Regions from separate parts of the Sulfoacidibacillus ferrooxidans genome, predicted to be linked through region 1. Evidence: predicted binding sites of a transcription regulator. Region 1 holds the regulator's gene; the other holds the start of a gene.
What was found. The regulator Rex, encoded in region 1, represses fermentation and respiration genes when NADH is low (regulators of the CRP and FNR family bind a similar motif). The targets are predictions, from matches to a motif close to TTGTGAAATATTTCACAA.

Region 1 (7,595 bases):
CAAGTGGCACAAGATCATCTTCTACGTGCTGCTGTGCACGATGCACGAGCGCAAATGTACATGCGACAAAATAATTACGAGCAAGCATTAGACGAACTTACCAGCTTGTTATCCATCAATCCATCATATAGTGACGCTTATTTTAATCATGCTGTATGTGCCTATCACACTGGAAACTTTACATTAGCGCAAGATAGTGCGAAAAAGGTACTTACAGAAAATTCAATGGATGTGGATGCTTGGAGAATCTACGGTTCAGCATTATTTGCAATAGGTAATATCCAATCCGCGTTAGCTGTATATGCAAAAATACGCAAATGGGTTCCGAAAAATCCGCAAATTGCCATTGAATTAGCAAAAATTTATGTTAGTTTGAAACGTATTCAAGAGGCTGAAACACTATTACATGAAGTAGAAAAGCATAGTCAAGTTCGTTCTGCCTACTATGGTTTACAAGGCGATATTGCTTTGTATAAAGGATTATCTAAAGAAGCAGTTGCTCTTTTTAAAAAGCAGGCTAGTCTCACACGTGCACCTATCTCCACACAAAGATTAGCATGGGCTTTATATGCGGATCAGAGATTTGATGAGGCTAGGCACTATTTTGAACAACATTATGAGCAGCATAAAGACTCCATATCAAGTGTAGTAGGGCTTGCACGAATAGCGAGCTATCAAGGTAATTCGGCTACTGCACGAGGATATCTGCAACAATTAATACGAGATAAAAGGTCGAAAGTACGGGCTATAGGATTATCTGAACTTGGTAGAATGTATCTTGAACATCAAGATATTGAACGAGCTAAACGATTTCTTTACAGTTCGCTTGCCATTGATCGCACCCAGGAAACAGCAATTGCTTTGCTTGGTTTGGCTATGCGACTTAGTGCCAATGATGCTACGTACAAGTCAAGTGAATCACTATCTACAAATAGCAGTGCTATATCTGGGATTGACAGTACGGCGTCACTCTCCGATACTTAAGTAACTACGGAGCTTAAGTTGAAAAGAGGAAATCATTTGCAGTACATCGTTCTAGACTTTAGTTTGCAAGATAAAGATCCAACTATTTCAATAGGAGAACTATCACTCTATCAATTGGATAGTCATCATGTAGACGGGAAACTATTGTTGACAGTTTCAATGCTACCCTCCGGTTTGTACGAAGTACAATTTAAAGATCGTGTAGAGATTGTGGAAACATTTGGACAAGTGTGGATTCATTGTCTACAACAGATAGCCAATCACATTGTTATTCTTTTAGATCAAAAACATAAACATCATCTCGATGTACTTGTTGAGCAGAGTGGATACATCCCGCTAGAGGATCAATCTATTTTATTCGTATCCTGGTTAAGTCAGCTTATTTTACCGCAAATCGCGCAACGCGAACCCAGTGCTATGTATCAAGCGCTTTATCCACATAACGAATCACACCATTCTAATAATGAAATGATAGTTGCAGTATTGAAGGGCCTTTTATCAAAATTAGCTGTACTTCCTGATATCACTTTACGCTCTATTTCCACATCAAAACCAGAATCGACTATATCTCGTGTTATACAAGCTGTACTTGCGGATCGTACACTTGAAAGAACGCCTAAAACACAGCACAAGGTCATTGAAGATATTGCATTTACTGTGGCACCAGAAGACATCATGGATGAAGAGGATAAAGTTCCTGCAGATTCGACAACTGAATCATTAGCACAGCAAAGCTTAACTACGTTGCGCACTCATTTTAAAGCGATAGGTGATTTTCCATATGAGAGCCGACAAGGTCAGGAACACATGATGGAACTAGTAGCTAATGCACTTGATACACGCACTCATTTGATCGTTGAAGCTGGAACAGGTACGGGAAAATCACTAGCCTATCTATTGCCAAGTGCCCTATTTACACATGCGGAACACGAAAAAGTAGTCGTTGCAACACATACCATTGCACTTCAAGAACAACTGTATAAGCACGACGTACCCCTTGTGTTAGAACCTTTAATGCAGGGAATAAGAACAGCTGTACTAAAAGGACGAAATAACTATATTTGCATGCGTAAATTGAGCCAAAATATTCATGAAATACAAGCATTAGCTTCGGATGAAAGAGATTATGATCTGCGACTAGCGGTATGGTTAACGCAAACTGAAACAGGTGATCGTGAAGAAATTGCATTCACTGAGCACGAAGAAGGGTACTGGAGAGATGTAGCAAGTGAAACGAATTCGTGTATTGCAAAACACTGTCCTTTTTTTAAGGATTGCTATTATTTTCGCGCGCGTCACAAAGCGGCTAGAGCTGATTTAATACTAACGAATCATTCACTTGTACTTTCTGATATTAAAGCTGATTCACGTGTGCTTCCAGCATATGATCGACTGATAATCGATGAGGCACACCAACTTGAAGATGTCGCGACAAAGCAATTTGGAGCGCAAATTGCAGAGGGGGATCTTCAAAGATTGCTTGAGCGTTTACTCAATGCAAGAAACGGTTTGCTACACGATGCAGAACGCTCTATCCAAGTAGATGTACAAAAAGGAATGGTAGATGGGCAAGTTTTTGCAACAGTTCTCACAAAACTTGGACGTGCACTATTGCGTACATCGCAAGATATACGTACACTATTTAGTGCCATCGCCATGTACACAGACTCTCTTGGCAATCTTTCGGGAGAGTTTAGATTGACTCCAGATCGTACAAACGCCCCTGCATACGAAGCTGTTATTCGCGCGGCTTCTGATATCGATGTATGCCGATCACTTCTGACTGAGTCTCTCACAGCATACGCCGTCCTTTCTGAAGAAACGGAGTTGCCTGATGCACTAAATCGTAAATTGGCTGATGTTTTTGGTTATGCTCGTGAGTTGCAACAGGGATTGACCATTTGTGCTGATGTCTTACTTTTGCGCCTATCTGCTGATCAATTTGTCGGTTGGATCGCGATTAATGGAAGACGGGTGTCACGTAAGATTTCTCTACACTTAGCTCCTCTGAGTGTCTCAGAAGTTTTATTACAGGAGTTATTTCGTAAGAAGCAATCCGTTATTCTTACATCGGCCACTCTTGCTGTAGCCAACTCTTTTCATTATTTTTTAGAACGAATTGGTATGAAGACCTTGGTAGAAGAAGGTAAGGCCAAAACAGAAATTGTTACATCACCATTTAATTATAAAAAACAATCGTTGTTATGTGTTGTCTCTGATCTTCCAGATAGTAAACAACAAGAAGAATTTCAAACTGAAGTGGGCAAGGCCATTACAAAAATAGCAACTGTAGCTCATGGAAGAACGCTTGTATTATTTACATCTCATCAAATGTTAGCGCAAACGTACGTCACTGAGCGCGATTCATTGCAAAAAAAAGGAATCACAGTCTTAGCGCAAGGATTTGACGACCATCGGAAAACTTATTTGATTGAAACGTTTCGTAAAGAGCCTCGAGCCGTTTTATTTGGCGTGAATAGTTTTTGGGAAGGAATTGATATTCGCGGTGATGATCTATCTTGTCTCATCATTGTTAAACTTCCTTTTGCGGTTCCAACACATCCGATCGTTGAAGCGCGCAGTGAGTTATTAACAAGACTTGGCAAGCGTCCATTTATTGATTATAGTGTCCCATCAGCAGCTATTCGATTCACTCAAGGATTTGGACGTCTTATTCGTTCAAAAACAGATCGAGGGGTGGTGTTTGTGTTGGATAAAAGGATTACTCAAACAAAGTATGGACGTATGTTTATTCGTTCGCTTCCAGATCCAGATGTCTATGAGGGAACATTGAATGATACATGTGCAAAAGCAATGGGTTTCTTGGATTCCACACAACAAGTTTATTCTCATTGATGTAGCAGGTATAGACTAAAGTAAAGAAGGTTATGGGATGAGAAATAAAATCACGAGTATATCACCTTCTATTATTCGCCGTTTGCCTATCTATTTACGGTTAGTTCAAGAGTTAAAAGAACAGTCTATACTCACTGTGTCATCTCAAGAAATGGGCGATCATTTAGATTTAAACCCTGCACAAATCCGGAAAGATTTAGCTTCATTTGGAGAGTTTGGACGTAAAGGAGTGGGTTACGATATATCGTATCTCGACTGGAAATTAAGGCAACTACTCAATCTTGATCGGCATATTGGGGTTGCACTCATTGGCGCTGGGCATTTGGGGATTGCCCTTTCTAATTATGCGCGCTTTCAATTAGAAAGAATAACCATTGCAGCTGTGTTTGATCGGGATCCACAAAAAATCGGAATGCAAATAGGTACATTAACTGTTGCTGATTTTAACGATCTCACAGTTATTTGTCAAAAGCAAGATTTACAGATGGGTATTATCGCAGTTCCTGCTTCCTCAGCTCAAGAAGTGTGTGATGCATTGGTTTCTGCTGGAATAAGGACTATTTTAAATTTTGCACCTGTTAATCTTAGGATTGGTCCAAATGTCCATCTGCGTAATACGGATGTTACAACGGAATTGCAAGCACTCGCATACTACTTAGATCAAAAATAAACGGTATAATAATAAAATAACGAATCGAAGGGAGTCAATCATACATATGATTCACGCAGACTATGCAATTATCGGGGGTACTGGGGTTTATGATCCGGCCCTACTAACTAATGCTCATGAAGAACAAATTGAGACGCATTACGGCATGGCAAATTGTACAATTGGAGAATTCAAAGGTAAATCCATTGCTTTTATGCCAAGACACGGGAAAGCCCATCATGTGCCACCACACCAAGTAAACTACAAAGCAAATATTCAAGCGCTAGTCGATATTGGTGTCAAACAGGTGTTTGCAACTGCGGCTGTTGGTAGTATGCGTCAAACCTTACCGCCGGGTGCTTTGGTTATTGTAGATCAATTTCTTGATTTTACAAAAAATCGACCATTGACTTTTTTTGAAGATGGAGAACCAGTGACACATACGGATATGACAGACCCGTATTGTGGTCGATTGCGACGACATCTTTCTAAAACCGCACAACAGTTAGGTATTGTTGCTGCTCCCGGTGGAACTTATGTATGTACAGAAGGACCACGTTTTGAATCACCTGCTGAAATTCGCATGTTTGCACAACTTGGGGGAGATGTTGTTGGTATGACATCGATTCCAGAAACTGTTTTAGCTAAAGAACGAGGATTATGTTATAGCACAGTAGCGATGGTGACCAATTACTGTTCTGGTATGACTGGAGCTCCGCTAACCCATCAAGAAGTATTAGATGAAATGGCGAAAAATGTTCATCAGATACGGACACTATTTTTTGAAGCCATTGCAACTCTAGACACAACCGTTGCATGTGCATGTGAGAGTGCTTCTGGGGCGATGTAATTGACTATCTGAATGGAAAAAAGGAGATAAGCAATATGAAATGGTTGATTGAAGATGTCGCCTATCTTGATGGTGTTCACAACACTTTCGTAGAACGAGGTTACATGGTGGTCAAAGATGCAATCATTGAAGACTTGGGTGCAGGAGATAGCCCGAGTTATGACGAATCTTACAAACGTATAAGTGGTAAAAATCGCTTATTGTTACCGGGATTTATTAATACGCACGGCCATGCGGCCATGTCACTGTTACGTGGCTATGCGGATGATTTACCGTTGCATGAATGGTTAAACGATGTGATATGGCCTGCAGAGGAGCTTCTAACTGCAGATGATATCGAGATTGGTACTCAATTAGCCATGTTGGAAATGATTGAAACAGGAACGACGACATTTACAGATATGTATGCGTCAATGGATCGAGTCGCGGAGGCTGTCATTGCCTCTGGCATGCGTGCAGTGCTTGGGCGAGGAATTATTGGGTTAGATGATCCATCCCTTGATAAATTAAAAGAAACAGAAGCATTTATTCGGACCTACGAAGGAGCGGGGGATGGTCGCATTAAGACGACCATTGCTCCCCATGCACCCTATACGTGTCCACCAGATTACCTTACCCATGTGATTAACCTCGCTGAGAAGGTTTCTGTTCCATTGCAAATTCACATTGCAGAGACTTCAAAAGAAGTAGCAGATTCGCTCTCCATGTACAACGCCACACCAGTGGAATCATTATATACTAGCGGGTTATTCCAATTTAAAGTAATTGGAGCACATTGCGTCCATTTGACAGATCATGATATGGACTTGCTTGCGCAGCACGATGTTCATGTAGCGCATAATCCAGGGAGTAATTTAAAACTTGGCAGTGGGATCGCACCACTTACAAAACTTTTACAACGGGGCATTGTTGTGGGCCTTGGGACAGATGGCGCTGCAAGTAACAATAAACTTGACTTGTACGAAGAGTTGCGCTTAGTTGCGCTGTTGCATAAAGGTGTAGAACAAGATGCCACTGCTATTGATGCTTTCACAGCACTGCGGCTTGCTACGAGTGAGGGTGCCAAAGCATTATTTTTAGAGTCTGGATTAGGTACTCTTACTAAAGGAGCACCAGCAGATTTTCAAATGATCGATAGTAGCGGACCCCGTTATTATCCGCGTCATAATTTGTTATCTCACGTCGTTTATAGTTCACATGCAGGTGATGTAACAGATGTCTTTGTCGCAGGGAAACCTTTGATGCGCAATCGTGAATTTCTAACCATTGATCAAGAAAAAGTATGTTATGAGGTCGGTCGTATTGTACAAAAATTTCCTCGCTATCAACGTGTGAACGTCTGATCAAACATAAATCGGTACAAAGATTTCACGTCACTAATTAGTTGTTCATACTCCATCGAAAGGAGTAGATCAGGCATTTTTTGAAGCAAATCGCGATCTGCTTGCGAAGAATTGTTTGGGATACTATGTGCCATTGAGCTTCACCTCCTGCCCATAGTATCACCTTCCGCTGCCCATAGCATGAGACGTAGGTTATGCCAACACAGAAAGGACTCCATACAAATGCGTGTATTAATTACAAATGATGATGGAATCCACGCTTCTGGCATTCAATCATTGGCAAAGCATTTTTCTTCTTTTTCAACAGTTACTGTCGTAGCACCAGACCGTCAACAAAGTGCCACTAGTCACTCCATTACTTTGCATAAACCACTACATGTAGATGAAGTTCGCATGGGGGCAAACATTCGTGCCTTTCAGGTTAACGGCACTCCAGCTGATTGCGTAAAATTAGCACTCGGAGCGCTTTGTAATGAACCTCCAGATCTTGTATTAAGCGGTGTCAATAGTGGCGCCAATCTGGGATTAGATATTGTCTATTCAGGGACTGCATCTGCTGCCGGGGAGGCAGTGTTACAAGGGTATCCAGCCATTGCACTCTCAGTGACAAAACCTCCATTTGACTATACAGCGAGCGTACAGATAGCGACTATATTGGCCCATAAACTCATGCAGCACGGAGTGCCATCAGACACGTATTTAAATGTGAATGTACCACCGTTACCCTATGAAGAATTACAGGGAATCGTGATCACTCGAATTGGTGTTCGCAAGTATAAAAATGCATATGAGCAACGAATAGATCCTTTAGGAAGAACTTATTATTGGCAAGCTGGACAAATTGTTAAAGTGCATAATGAACCTGACACAGACGTTCACGCCATTGAGGCTGGCAAAGTAAGTGTCACTCCTG
Region 2 (7,595 bases), on a different contig from region 1:
AAAATGTAGCTTCATGTACCAAAACATCTGCACATTGTGCTAACTGTAAAGAAGCTGCACAAGAAATAGTATCACCTAAAATGACAATTTTTCTACCGCGAATGGGTGGATCAACAAATTCTTTGCTAAGCATGATTTGACCATCAGGCAAGCGTATATCATACCCACGTTTCAGTTGGCCGTATAGCGGTCCTTCAGGAATACCTGCAGATTGGGCGAGATCTCTATGAAATCGACCAGGCCTTTCATGTTCAAGCAAAGCATAACCGAAACTTTTCACACCGTGTACAAGTTGTCTTGCCTCCACTGTCATATGGGCATTCTCAAGGATAACTCCATCTTGTTCGATCTCATGAATAGTAAGGGGGAATCCTAAAGTCGTTTGTGTTGCGTCCAATACACAAGTCAAAAAGGACCGTAGCCCTGGCGGCCCGAAAATCATGAGTGGCTCAGTCACGCGCGCTTGCATCGAGCGACTGCCTAATAATCCGGGCAAACCAAGGATATGATCTCCATGTAAATGTGTAATAAAAATGTGGTTGACATGCGCTACGCTATGTCTTGCACGTGCTAGTTGTTGTTGAGTGCCTTCTCCACAGTCAAATAACCATATCTCTGAACCTTGGTCAAATGTTAATGCTGTGCATGAGACATTGCGTTTTGGTGTGGGTGCCCCAGCGCCAGTCCCTAAAAATAGCAGTTGAATATTCCACGCGCCCTTTCGTTAGGAATCTTTTCCTATAGCATATATCCTACGAAATACTACGGGAAATTGCAAAGGGAGAGTTATTTTTAAAGTGATCTATGATTGAGTTATCATAGTGGTCGTTTCCCTGAATCAGAGTCAGTGATCCTTTCTTTGGCAATTTTGCGCCGAGCAATATAGTAGTTAACTGTAAGGCCTGCTGCGACCATGGCCGCACCAACTGTGATCACCCATTGTCCAACTGGCATCATCCAGTCTGCCCATAGTGTTAAATTTTGAATGTCTTCTTTAGTTGGCTCCGGTTTATTTGGAGGCATCTACCACCACTCCTCATAATCCAGTGATGATCATACACATACAACTTATGATATGAACAGAAGTAAGAAATGATCGTGGCATATATGGGGGTGAGGTAAAGGAGTACAAGCTGATAGGACCTCTTTGAAGAATGTGATCCAGCACTTGCAATGGGAACATCATCGCTCTGAACTGCTGGGGCAGTTCATGAAGTGATAACTGACTGCCCATGTTTTTTGTCAAACCATAGTAATATGGGGAAAAGTACGACACAAAGGACGATGACTGGTGCGCTTGTCCATTGTGCGGCATCCCAGTGGAAGAGAAATCGTGGACTATCCCCACGGAGCATTTCTAAGAGAAATCGCTCTATATTATAAAGAATCGTTTGAAAGAGAAAAATCCATCCGCGTGGCCAGCGTTTTAGCTTCAAGATGAGCAAGATGGCGAAAATAAGTACATCGCCCTGACCTTCCCACACTTCTGCAGGCCAAAGCGGTTGATCACCATAGGTGGCACGCGCTAGGGTGTTTTTGGGATACAGTAATCCAAAGTCGCCTCCAGTTGGCGAACCAAATGCATCTCCGTTCATTAGGTTGGCATCGCGGCCGATGCTTTGTCCCAAGATAATTCCTGGAGCAAATAAGTCTGCAAGTTCCCAAAAATGCAGGTCGTACTTGCGGATATAAATGAAACCCACAATCAGACTACCCACAATACCACCTTGAATGGATAAACCACCATGCCAGATAGCTACAATCTGCCCTGGATGCAGTCGATAGTATCCCCAATCAAAAAAGAATACCTGCCAAATGCGAGAACCAATCAGTCCACCGATAAATAACAATGGGCCAAGGTTTACAATATGTTCAATGAGATCTGATTTTCCCTCGTTTTTTGCAAAATATACAGTTACCCCAAGTCCAAGTAAAAAGGCCAGAAGAAATAAGGTACTATAGGCCCTTACAGGGAAATGGCCAATAAAAAACCAATATTGGTGCATAGTAAACCTCCCTAATCTATTCCATTATATCACAATGTGTGCAATGTAATGAATAAGTGAAGTTCGTCACAAGTTGTAGATTCTGTCTAGAAGCGTATAATGAAGTGCGTATAATGGGTGTAAAATCTTTCGGCTTTGGAGGGATTTATATGACGGACGGGCATTTTATTGAAGGTTTAGAAGATGTTGTCGCCTTATCTTCTGAGATTTGTTTTATTGATGGGGACGAGGGTCGGTTGGTTTATCGAGGCTACGATATTCACGACCTTGTGAAAGGATCTGCCAGTTTCGAGGAAGTTGTTTATCTTTTGTGGCATGGTGAATTGCCGACAAAAGAGCAGTTGAGCGATTTTGATAAAGAACTTCGTGCAAATCGCGCATTAAATAAAGAAGTATTGGCTGCATTAAAGATGATGCCAAAAGATGGTAATGTCATGGAAATGCTTCGGACGCTCGTTTCACTTGCTGGGTTGTACGATCCAGATGATCAAGATAATTCGTATGAAGGTAGTATTAAAAAAGCTACGCGACTTGTTGCACAGATGAGCACGATGGTCGCTTCTATTGAGCGTTATCGAAGTGGGCAGGAGATTCTTTTGCCAAATGAACGATTAAACCATGCAGCTAACTTTTTATATATGTTACAAGGTAAAGAACCTGATGAATATACGGCGCGCGCATTTGAAATCGCCCTCATTCTTCATGCTGACCACGAATTAAATGCATCGACCTTTGCTGCGCGTGTTACTGCGGGTACTTTGTCAGATATCTACTCAGCAACGGTTTCTGCCATTGGAGCGTTAAAAGGTCCACTTCACGGTGGGGCAAATGAACAAGTTATGCTCATGTTAAAAGAAATTGGCGAGCCAAGTAAAGCACCTGAATGGATCAAAGATGCTCTTGCTAAGAAGCGACGCATTATGGGATTTGGTCATCGTGTATATCATACGGAAGATCCGCGCGCTACACATTTGAGGGAAATGTCCAAAGAAATCGGTGAACGTGAAGGAAATACCACTTATTATGAAATGTCTCGCATTGTGGAGCAAGCAGTAAAAGAACAAAAAGGTCTTTATCCAAATGTGGACTTTTACTCTGCATCTACGTACTTTATGATGGGAATTCCGATTCACGTGTTTACACCTGTGTTCGCGGTGAGTCGAATTTCTGGTTGGACTGCTCATGTGTTAGAACAGTATCGTAATAATCGTTTGATTCGCCCACGGGCTGAGTATGTTGGCATCAAAAGGCGCGCCTATATTTCCATGTCAGAACGTTAATCTCCAATATGTGTCAGACTAGACTCCTTCAATACGGGCAAAATACTACCATGAAGGAGGTGGTAAGCGTGGCACAAGGACAAAAATCCAACACGCTACTTGTTAAAAGCGCCAGTCGGGCGCTCGATCAATTGAAGTATGAGGTGGCAGGAGAACTAGGTATTCAGCCGCCGCAAGATGGATATTGGGGTACCATGACAACTCGTGATACGGGTTCGATTGGTGGCCATATCACCCGCAAATTAGTTGCATTAGCGGAGCAACAATTAGCAGGTCGACAGTAAGTAGCTTGTCACAATTGCAAATTGACTTATTCCAAAGCCCCCGCATCGCGGGGGCATCATTAATTGTATGAGTCCAAATCAAAAAGAAGATCGCACCACGGCGACCTTCTTTTTGATTTGGACAATACTCTGTTAGTGTAATTGGGTTTGTTCGGAAATACCACTAAGTGCTTCGCCAGCCTCATCTACATGAATATCAACAACAGCTAGATCTCCTAGTGCGCATATACCCACTAACTTTCCGTTGTCGACAACAGGTAGTCGACGAATTTGTTTTGTGGCCATCATTCTCGCAGCATCGTGTGCATCTGTATCTGATGACACGGTGACTGGATTTTTTGTCATGCAACTACTCACTGTCATCGAATGACTATCCGAGCCAGTGGCAATGCATTTGGTAACGATATCGCGGTCTGTGATGATACCGGACAATTTTCCGCCCGAAACAACAGGGACAGATCCGACGTTCTGACTGCTCATCTGTTTTGCTACTTCAGTTATCGTTGTGGATTCGTTACATGTCAAAACGTTTGTTGTCATCAGATCGCGTATAAGCATAAAATGATCCCCTCCTTCAATTGTGAATGCAGAGATAGTGTGTGCTAGTTCACGATGATTTACGCGATATACGAGACCAGAATAATGATCCAACTCCGTAAAACCCCCAAATGCCTGTAATGACATGTAACCCATTATCAAGTGGGAGTGGTGTTGTTTTGAACCACTGAGGATACAGTGTACCGGTTAGTCCCCAAACCGTAAGGGTAGCTCCTGCAAACAAGTTATAGTAACGATGATACGTGTTATTGCTTGATCGCGATATGGTTAATCCAGTGAGTCCAATGGCGAAACTGGCTATTGTCGCCGATGTAGAAAAGTGCAGCATGTGCCAGAGATTGTCTGTAAACAGGCTAGTAATAGCTACAACTAAGTAAATCCAACCTGTAGTACGAGCATAATTTTTTTCTGGCGATGTTTTGGGAAGATTGGTATCGGAAACCGTTTCATCTGTCATATCGTTCGCCACCTTTCTTTAATGATTGGACAAGGATACATTGCCACATATATACGATTGCAAGAGGGGACATATGACTGTCAGAACAGGACATTCTAAAAAGAGAATGACGAAAGGGGCGGGTTAGATGACTGAAAAAAAGGCTCCATGGCGAGATACTCCACTTGATCATTGGTCGACAGATGTAGATCCCGCAATTATGGCAAGTGACGTATGGGTCGGTAAAGGAGACCCAGGCGTGGATAAAGCGGTGACAGAAGATACTATTGCAGGATTACAGACAAATATGACGGTGGATCGTTTTATGCATCCACAACATGATGTGGAGGGGCAGGATTAAGCAATATATATTTGGAGATGACCGAAGGGTCATCTCCAAATATATATTGCTCTATAGAGCATCCTCCTCTAAAATGGAATGGATTAGAGTTTACTATTCATGAACATGGAGTGGCAAAGAGAGGACAATATAGAGTGAAACAGCAGCGCTACGGGGTAGGAAATATACTATTTGTCCTATTGATTGCGGGTTCCGGCGCTTTCGTCGTTTTATTAATGGGCGTAGTTCTTGGTGAACTTCTTATACATGCGTGGCCGGCAATGATCAAGTTTGGTCCAAGTGTTTTATGGGCAACAGTATGGCGTCCCAGTGACCAGTTATTTGGGATGTGGCCGTGGATAGAAGCAACTGTGATCAGTTCATTGATTGGAGTGGTGCTAGCCACGGTCGTTGGCACAGCGACAGCCCTCGTAATTACGCGGATGCGACTTAGATGGTTACGGAGACTTTCTTCTGCACTTGTGCAGTGGTTGTCACTAATACCTAGTGTGATCTTTGGATTGTGGGGGCTTACATTTATTGCACCAATAGTATCACTTACTATGAGGCATCAATCGATTCTCCTAGCAGTACATCATACTGATGGCGAAGGACTGTTACTTGCTGGCTTAACATTAGGTGCGATGCTTATACCAACGATTGTTGCAGTGACTCGTGAAACGCTTATGGCAGTACCTACGAGTATAGTGGAGGGAGCGTTAGCGCTTGGTCTTACGATCAATGAAGCAACGGTCGAAGTCATCCTGCCTTATGCAAGACGCGGTATTTTTGGTGCCGTTTTACTGGCGTTGGGACGAGCTTTGGGAGAAACGGTTGCAGTTGTCATGGTGATTGGAAGTGAGCCACAGATAGCTACTTCTTTATTTTCCAAAACGGATACGTTAACAAGTGTGATTGCAACACAGTGGAATCACGGCCATGGGCAGTTTAGTCATTCCGTCCTATTTGAGGCTGGATTGCTACTTTATATATGCACCTTTATCTTTTACACAGTGGCTCGAATGTATGTGCCTAAAACACTTGCTGCAGCGAGACTTCAACTATGGTAAAGATACATCTTTATGGTCTGCGCAGAAAATTTAAAAATTCTATGATTTCTATCTTTATTATCCTGCTTACTATATTGAGTGTCTTTACGTTGATAAGTATTGTAGGTAATGTTCTTTATTTAGTGATGAGACCATTGTTTGCGAGTGGTATCTTCAGTCAAACTGCATTAGATGATGTTCATTTTGCTGTACATATTATTATGGAAACTTTATCATTGCTTTCTATAGCATTGATCATCTCAACGTTACTTGCTCTCGGCAGCGCATTTTTAATCACTGAATATGGAACATCTTTTGTTATTCGTACGATTCGTTTATTTATTGATGTACTAGCGGGTATGCCAGGTATCTTAATTGGTATGAGTGTATATGGAATAGGACTCATCGATAGAGGATTCATTATATGGCAAATGATTGTGGTAGCTCTTATTGTTTTTCTTGCTCCAAAATTAGCAAAAGGATTTGCACAAATATTTTCGGGAATCCCTTTGCATTATCGTGAAGCTGCTTATGCAATTGGAGCCAGTAGAATACAAGTGATTTTTCGGATTTTATTACCTATGACAAAAAGGGCACTGATTGCAAGTGTTTTTTTGGGGATTGCTCGGACGATTGGAACGGTTGCACCAGTCATGTTATTTGGAACGCCAATTCATTTCTTATCTTTAGACATTTATCACACAGCAATAACAGGACAATTGAATCAAGCTGCAATCAGTTCATTTTTTCTACTTACTATTGTATTTGTTCTCTACACTATCGCAGCGTGGTTAGATCAGAAGATCATTGAATAAAAAGGAGAACAGGTATGGGTGAAACTTTATATGCCAAGGACGTATCAGCATGTTTTGGGACGCAAGAGGTGTTGCATAAAGTGTCTCTCTATATGCCTTCCAATTCTGTAACTGCTATCATCGGTCCACCGGGTAGTGGCAAATCTACATTTATTCGTTGTCTTAATCGATTACATGAAACGGCGACTCGAGCAACGATGTCCGGACAGGTGCTACTTGGAAAAGAGAATGTTTATGATCTTAATCCAATATTGGCTCGACAAAAAATTGGAATGGTTTTTGCCGAGCCCAATCCATTTCCCACGATGTCTATCTTTGAAAATGTGGCGATAGGCATACGATTAAGGGATGGAAAACGTCTCAAACATCTTTCAGATGAAGTAGAACATTCACTTGTCATTGCTAATCTGTGGTCTGAAGTAAAAGATCGTTTATATGAGTCTAGTGGCAAGCTTACGCTCGGCCAACAGCAAAGATTGTGTATGGCACGAGCTCTTGCACTTAAACCAGATGTTTTATTGCTTGATGAGCCTGCATCTGTTTTAGACCCTTTTTCTACATTGCGAATTGAGGAACTGATTGATCAATTGCGAGAGCACTATACGATTGTCATCGTGACTCATAATCTGCAACAGGCTGCACGTGTAGCTAATCGTACCGCTTTTTTTCTAGCTGGTGAGATGATTGAAGAGAGAACAACGACGGAATTATTTACCACACCTAATGATAAACGAACAGAGGATTACGTAACAGGTCGATTTGGCTGATCTTTTGTTTCCTTTTTGGGTGGGTTAATGACTGTTTGTGAATTTTTTTCCCACCTCTTT

Region 2: a site for Rex is predicted at 2,061-2,078, ahead of MM817_RS01795 (citrate synthase). Genes of this name have one in related genera too.

The regions. Positions count from the first base shown of each region.
Region 1 covers NZ_JALBUF010000011.1:8,775-16,369, reverse strand. Annotated here, with positions in the region: gene MM817_RS12755 (tetratricopeptide repeat protein) at 1-984, shown strand, start outside; gene MM817_RS12750 (ATP-dependent DNA helicase) at 1,021-3,840, shown strand; gene MM817_RS12745 (redox-sensing transcriptional repressor Rex) at 3,878-4,510, shown strand; gene mtnP (S-methyl-5'-thioadenosine phosphorylase) at 4,557-5,339, shown strand; gene MM817_RS12735 (amidohydrolase) at 5,375-6,682, shown strand; gene MM817_RS12730 (hypothetical protein) at 6,664-6,816, opposite strand; gene surE (5'/3'-nucleotidase SurE) at 6,905-7,595, shown strand, end outside.
Region 2 covers NZ_JALBUF010000001.1:326,974-334,568, reverse strand. Annotated here, with positions in the region: gene rnz (ribonuclease Z) at 1-700, opposite strand, end outside; gene MM817_RS01805 (hypothetical protein) at 817-1,023, opposite strand; gene lgt (prolipoprotein diacylglyceryl transferase) at 1,209-2,006, opposite strand; gene MM817_RS01795 (citrate synthase) at 2,156-3,286, shown strand; gene MM817_RS01790 (alpha/beta-type small acid-soluble spore protein) at 3,355-3,570, shown strand; gene MM817_RS01785 (CBS domain-containing protein) at 3,703-4,128, opposite strand; gene MM817_RS01780 (hypothetical protein) at 4,178-4,585, opposite strand; gene MM817_RS01775 (DUF3905 domain-containing protein) at 4,713-4,925, shown strand; gene pstC (phosphate ABC transporter permease subunit PstC) at 5,060-5,974, shown strand; gene MM817_RS01765 (ABC transporter permease subunit) at 5,968-6,768, shown strand; gene MM817_RS01760 (phosphate ABC transporter ATP-binding protein) at 6,783-7,535, shown strand; gene MM817_RS01755 (M23 family metallopeptidase) at 7,511-7,595, opposite strand, start outside.